DNA from 2 places in the Rothia sp. HMSC065B04 genome. Region 1 is predicted to be linked to the other one. Evidence: predicted binding sites of a transcription regulator. Region 1 holds the regulator's gene; the other holds the start of a gene.

Region 1 (3,524 bases):
CCAAGTCGCGGGTAGAAAGCTCCACGCTCTCACCGGGCCACTCCCCCATACACTGCACCTGAACCTGCCCCATCTGCGGATGCTCCACCGTAACCGAATCGAAGAGGCAGCTCAGTGCCGCACCGGCAACCAGCACCGGACGACCGCCAGCAACACGGCGACCAATCACGCGCTCAGCGTCCTTAGCTTTCAGGTCTTCGTATGCTTCAAGAGAGCTCGCACCGCCGGTAACCACCATGCCGTCAGCCTCACGCAGCTGCTCTGGCACAGCGGTCACGATGACCTCCGCCCCCGCATCCTGAAGAAGCTTCACCAGGGCGCCACGAGTTCCGGGCTCCCCCAAAACGGCAACCACAGGACGAGCGGTCTGAGCATTCTGTACAGATTCAGTTTCCTGTACAGATTCAGTTTCGGCGGGTGTGGATTCAATGGGAACAGGCATCGGTGCGCTCCTATTTCATAGGCTCAAGAATTCGACTCAAGCGCTCTAGCTTGAGAGATAGAGGATTCGGAGTCAAGACATCAACCTCATGCAGAAGCCAACCACACGCGGGTCCATGCTTAGCGCTGAGTCTGAGGAATTTCCAGACGCTGACCGGCATCAACAGAGGTGCTGGTCAACGAGTTCAACTCCATAATACGAACCACAGTATCACGGGTGTCACCGTGCGGATCCACCGCCTGAGCAATATCCCACAGGGTCTCGCCGTGCTTGACCACAACGACGGTTCGAGTCGCCGAAGCATTCTCCACGGAGGCTGAAGCCGCCGGGCCAAAGAAGCTAATAGCGCCGAGCACAATCAGCGCCGCCAAAGTCAGCAGAGGCAGGCCCTTCAGAAAACCGCGCACAGTGCCAAGACGACGAATAGAAGCGGGAACCGCGCGCAGAAGCTCGCCGCCCTTAGCAAGAAGAACGCTCTTCGCACTAGGTGCCTGCACATCAGAAGCAGCCTGTACCTCAGAAACTACAGGGCGAACCTGCGCAGGTGCCTGGGCAGAAGTAGCGGGAGCGTGGGCGGGCTGAGCCACCTGCGCGGGACGGAGTGCATGAGCCGCACGAGAACGCCCCTGCACGGTGCGGGCAGACACGGTGCGGACGGACGCGGTGCGGGCGGGGTGAAGTACCACCAAACCTGCCGGAAGGTGTGCAGAAGTGCCTTGAGAAGCAATAGGTGCTGCAGTAGTCATTGTGGTTCCTTTCTCTCAGCTCGCCCCGGGGTTGCCCCGCGGGTCTAGCAATGCCGAGCGATACCCGCTCGGAGGTCCTAGTTGAGTGATAACTATGGAGTGGTGATTGTTAGGCGATAACTATTGGGTAGCTAGTCCCTAGTTAGGTCAGAGCGTCGGATGCACCGGGCTGCGCTGGGTCGCACTGGGTGACCCCGGAACCCCATCCCCTGCGCTCTCTCTTCGCCAGATGCTCCCTAGAGCATCCAAGGTAGATCATGCGAAGAGAGAGGCAGAGGATTCGAATACATTCGAACACCCATTCACTCTCCTCTCCCGAAAGACTCCGGGTTGAATCTTCGAATATTTTTCGAACATTCACCCGTAAATCCTGAATTCCAGGAGAGATTCAAGAGTATATACGAACTCTTGTTCTAAAGTCTAGCAGAGATGTACTAAAAATTTCTTCGAGTTTCGAAGAAAAAATCTAGAATATTTGTTTGAGTTTTTCGGTGTAGTGTTCTACACTGGTGTCAAGAGACGTTCCACACGCTCCTGATGAGTCCTACTCACAGCAGGTTTCTGTACCCGTTACGGTTTGATTCTGTATCGAATGCAGGTGCTGCTGACTGAGTTTTATAGGGCGGAGGCGCATACTCGTTGCCTGCGTATCGCTCCGGTATCGCTCCGTCACGGATAGAATTCCTCCACCCCCTGACGAGATAAGACCCATTTCGGCAGAACCAAAAAATTTTTAGGACTTCACCAGAAAACGTGTGAAGCACCCATCCGTGCCCCGACCGGACTGTGTCTCAAACAGACTGCAGAGACCGGAGTACAGAATTCGGGGCACAGACCGAAGGAAAAGAAATGGCAACAGCACCCCGTCCGGCGCTGACCGCGCGCCAGCAGAAGATTCTTGACGCGATCCGCACCGAGATTGAACAGAAGGGTTACCCGCCGTCCATGCGCCAGATTGGTGACATGGTGGGTCTTGCGTCCCTGTCCTCGGTCACTCACCAGCTCGGTCGCCTCGAGACCATGGGCTACATTCGCCGCGACCCCAAGCTCCCCCGTGCCATTGAGGTGCTGGATGAGAACGGCATCGGCATCCACGGTAGCGCTTCCTCTTCCCTGCCCGAGCTGCCGAACTTCGAAGTCGGCGATGAGGACCTCGTACCCGTTCCCCTGGTTGGACGAATTGCAGCGGGCGGCCCCATCACTGCCGAGCAGTCCGTGGAGGATGTGCTCGCTCTGCCCCGCCAGCTGGTCGGTAGCGGCAAGCTGTTCATGCTCAAGGTCAAGGGTGATTCCATGATTGACGCCGCAATCTGCGACGGCGACTGGGTGGTTGTCCGCGAGCAGCACACCGCAGACAACGGCGATATTGTTGCTGCGCTACTTGACGACGAGGCAACCGTGAAGGTGTTCCGTCAGGTCGACGGCCATACCTGGCTCATGCCGCGCAACTCCAACTACGAGCCGATTATGGGCGACCGCGCAACCGTCATGGGTAAGGTCGTATCCGTGCTGCGCAGTCTCTAGACAGCACAGCCTCTAAAAGACATAGCCGCGAGGCTTTTAGCTCCATATAGAAATCACCCCGGTGATACGTGAATGTTCACGTATCACCGGGGTGATTTCTATATTTCCGAAGCGGATATCTCCAAAGCGAAAGAGGCGGCGTAGCCAGGGATGAATCTTGCCCGAGCTAACGCTCAATACTCGCCGAAAGACGAGCCAACGCGCCGGTCACCGCAGCCTTATTCTGCGTCGACCACATCGGCGGCATCGCCTTCATCAAGAAACCGCCGTAGCGTTTAGTCGCCACGCGAGAATCCAGCACAGCCACCACGCCGCGGTCAGACACCGAACGGATCAGGCGACCCGCGCCCTGCGCCATACGAATCGCCGCGTGGTGAGCAGAAACCGCCATAAAGCCGTTACCGCGATGACGGTTCACCGCCTCCGTACGAGCCTGCGCAATCGGGTCATCCGGGCGGGGGAACGGGATGCGGTCCATCACCACCAGGCGGCAAGAGTCACCGGGAACGTCCACGCCCTGCCACAGGCTCATCGTTCCGAACAGGCATGAGTCAACGTCCTCGCTGAACTCCTCCACCAGAGCCTTGAGCGAAGACTCACCCTGCAGAAGAATGTTCAGGTCGCTGTGCTCACGCATGTACTCGGCGGCACGCTCAGCGGCACGCTTCGAGGAGAACAGGCCCAGGGCACCGCCCTCCGACGCCTCGCACAGCTCACGCAGACGATCCAGCTGGCCCTCGTGCACACCGAATCCCGGAGGCTTCAAATCCCCGGCAACGTACATGATGCCCTGCTTGCGGTAGTCGAAAGGC
Region 2 (3,524 bases), 220 kb from region 1:
AACACCTGTTTTTATTACAGAATGATTACAATGAGGCGCGGGTCACTAAATCCGGCTCTCCGTACCAAATTGGACGGTAAAACAGCCCCTAAAAAGTTCGCTACTATTGAGTCATCAAGTAATCGTGAGATTTCCAAAGTCCTCGGGTTGCTTGTGTTTGAGTGAGTGATAGATACCCCTGGGTGTCATGAGAAGCGACTGTGTATCGATGCGCAGTCGCTTCTCTGTTTAACTTTTGGATTTCACCGGAGCCTCAGAAAGACAAGCTCTTGGCTAGAGCCTGTTCCGAGCCGAGCTTGCTCCAATATCTGTGCCATCTGCATCCGGCACATGCATCCCGTGCGTTCAATGCCGAATGCGCTGATAGGGGAGCGAACCGCATAGGCGCATACTGTGCGGTCACAACCCCTACACTGGAACTATGACTACTTACCCCGAACCCACCCTCATCTTTGAGAACCCCGAACTGACCGTCCGTGCGTTCAGTGTCTCCGAGATGGACAATAGCGTCTACCTCATCACCATGCGCGCCACCGGCGAGCAGGTGCTCATCGACCCTGCAGACGATGCAGAAGAACTCTACGCATTCACTCTTGACGCGCTCCTGAACGACTGCCCGCAGCTCGAACTGGCAGATGGTGAAGAACGCCGCGTGCGCGTCATGGAGAAGGAAGAGGACTTCAACTCCATCAGGCCCCGCACTATTGGTCTGACCGGCATTCTGGTTACTCACGGCCACTGGGACCACATCCGCGCTATTAAGGAGCTCGACCACCTCACCGGCGCCGTGACCTCCGCGGGTGCAGCTGACGCTGCTGAGATTAAGGAACTGGAAGACTACATCGTCGAAGAAGAGCTGACCGGCGGCGAAAGCTTCGACTTCTACCTCTCCGACACCGTCATCCGCGCCCTGCACGTGCCCGGCCACACCCCCGGATCCATCGTCTACACCCTCGAAACCACCTGGGAAGACGGCACCCCCGCAACCCTGCTGTTCACCGGCGACACCCTCTTCCCCGGCGGCGTGGGCAAGACCGACTCCCCGCAGCAGTTCGGCGAGCTCTTCTCCAACGTGCTCGAAAAGCTCTTCGGCGGCTTCGAAGACGACGCCATCGTACTGCCCGGCCATGGCCGCTCCACCACCCTCGGCGACGAGCGCCCCCACCTGGAAGAGTGGGGAACCCGCGGCTGGTAAACCGCGCCTGACAGTCCGCCTCATATAAGTGCTGCACCCTCATGCCTTCACCCGCCGCATAATCCCGCTGGTGAAAGGCGTGAGGGTGTAGAATTTAAGTTCGAAGATAAGACGAAAGGATTTTCGATGACACCCCGCCCGGCACACGGTAGCACCGCACTCAAAGCGAACGACCTGACCAGTATCCGGGTTCAGGGTGCCCGCGAAAACAATCTCAAGAACGTAGACCTCACCATTCCGCGTGATGCGATGGTCGTCTTCACTGGCCTCTCCGGCTCCGGTAAGTCCTCCCTCGCCTTCGACACCATCTTTGCGGAAGGTCAGCGCCGCTACGTTGAGTCGCTGTCCTCCTACGCGCGCATGTTCCTCGGACAGGTCGACAAGCCCGACGTAGACTTCATCGAGGGCCTCTCCCCGGCGGTGTCTATTGACCAGAAGTCCACCTCCAAGAACCCGCGCTCAACCGTCGGTACCATCACCGAAATCTACGACTACATGCGTCTGCTCTGGGCGCGCATCGGCCACCCGCACTGCCCCGAATGCGGCGAAGAAATCACCCAGCAGACTCCGCAGCAGATCGTGGACATTCTGCAGGAGTATCCCGAACGCACCCGCCTGCAGATTCTCGCGCCCGTCGTCAGCGCACGTAAGGGCGAGTTTGTCGACCTCTTCAAGGATCTGCTCACCCAGGGCTACTCGCGTGCCCGCGTGGACGGCGAAACCGTGCAGCTCTCCGACCCGCCCAAGCTCGCCAAGCAGTACAAGCACACCATCGAGGTGGTCGTCGACCGTATCGTCATTAAGGACGGTATTCACCAGCGCCTGACCGACTCCATCGAAACCGCGCTCAAGCTCGCCGACGGCCGCGTGCTCATCGACTTCGTGGACCGAGAGCAGGACGACCCCGAACGTACCCGTTCCTTCAGCGAAAACCTTGCCTGCCCCAACAACCACCCGCTGCAGATCGACACCATCGAGCCGCGCGCCTTCTCCTTCAACTCGCCGTTCGGCGCATGTAGCGCCTGTGACGGCATCGGCTCGCGCCTGGAAGTAGACACCGAACTGCTCGTGCCCAACCCCGACCTGACCCTCGGCGAGGGCGCTATCGCCCCCTGGTCACAGGGCAAAGCAACCACCGAATACTGGCTGCGCCTGCTCGCAGGCCTGGGGGAGGAACTCGGCTTCGACCTGGACACCCCCTTCAAGGACCTGCCCGCCAAGACCCGCGCCGCGATCCTGGACGGCAAGGACTACAAGGTTGAGGTGTCCTACCGCAACCGATTCGGCCGCGAACGCCGCTACACCTCCGGATTCGAGGGCGTGAAGGCGTACATCAAGCGCAAGCACGAAGAAACCGAATCGGACTTCGCCCGCGACCGCTACGAACAGTACATGCGCCAGGTCGCCTGCCCCTCCTGCGGTGGCGCGCGCCTGAACCCGACCATCCTCGGCGTGAAGGTTGGCGGCCAGTCCATCGCAGACATCACCGACCTGTCCCTGGCTGACGCGCTCGCCTTCGTGCGCGGCCTGCAGCTCAGCGCCCGCGAAGCCAAGATTGGCGAGCAGGTCCTCAAAGAAATTGACGCGCGCCTGCAGTTCCTGCTGGATGTGGGCCTGGACTACCTGACCCTCTCACGCTCCGCCGGTACGCTCTCCGGCGGTGAGGCGCAGCGCATCCGCCTCGCAACCCAGATTGGTTCCGGCCTGGTCGGCGTGCTCTACGTGCTCGACGAGCCCTCCATCGGTCTGCATCAGCGTGATAACCGCCGCCTCATCGAAACCCTGACCAAGCTGCGCGATATGGGCAATACGCTTATCGTGGTTGAGCATGACGAAGACACCATGCGCGAAGCCGACTGGATCGTGGACGTAGGACCCGGCGCCGGCGAACACGGCGGCGAAATCGTGCACTCCGGCAGCTTTGAAGAGTTGCTGAAGAACACCAAGTCCATTACCGGCGACTACATGGCTGGCCGCCGCAGCATTGAGGTGCCCGCATCCCGCCGACCCGTGGACAAGAAACGCCAGCTGACCGTGCGCGGTGCCCGCGAAAACAACCTCAAGAACGTGACCGTGTCCTTCCCGCTGGGCGTGTTCACAGCGGTGACCGGCGTGTCCGGCTCGGGTAAGTCCACCCTCGTCAACGACATTCTGTACACCTCCCTGGCGAACAAGCTCAACGGCGCCAAGCAGGTACCCGGCCGCCACAAGAGCATCGACGGTCTGGAGCACCTGGACAAGGTCATTCACGTGGACCAGTCGCCCATCGGTCGTACCCCGCGCTCGAACCCCGCCACCTACACCGGCGTGTTCGACCACATCCGCAAGC

What was found. The regulator LexA, encoded in region 1, represses DNA repair genes until DNA is damaged. The targets are predictions, from matches to a motif close to TCGAACANNTGTTCGA.
Region 2: the regulator LexA is predicted to act here: its motif matches at 1,284-1,299, upstream of uvrA (excinuclease ABC subunit UvrA).

The regions. Positions count from the first base shown of each region.
Region 1 is NZ_KV808408.1:83,284-86,807, reverse strand. Features, by position in the region: gene HMPREF2845_RS03785 (type 1 glutamine amidotransferase family protein) at 1-442, opposite strand, end outside; gene HMPREF2845_RS09105 (LysM peptidoglycan-binding domain-containing protein) at 562-1,188, opposite strand; gene lexA (transcriptional repressor LexA) at 2,038-2,712, shown strand; gene HMPREF2845_RS03770 (ATP-dependent DNA helicase) at 2,879-3,524, opposite strand, start outside.
Region 2 is NZ_KV808408.1:308,186-311,709, forward strand. Features, by position in the region: gene HMPREF2845_RS04610 (MBL fold metallo-hydrolase) at 422-1,195, shown strand; gene uvrA (excinuclease ABC subunit UvrA) at 1,322-3,524, shown strand, end outside.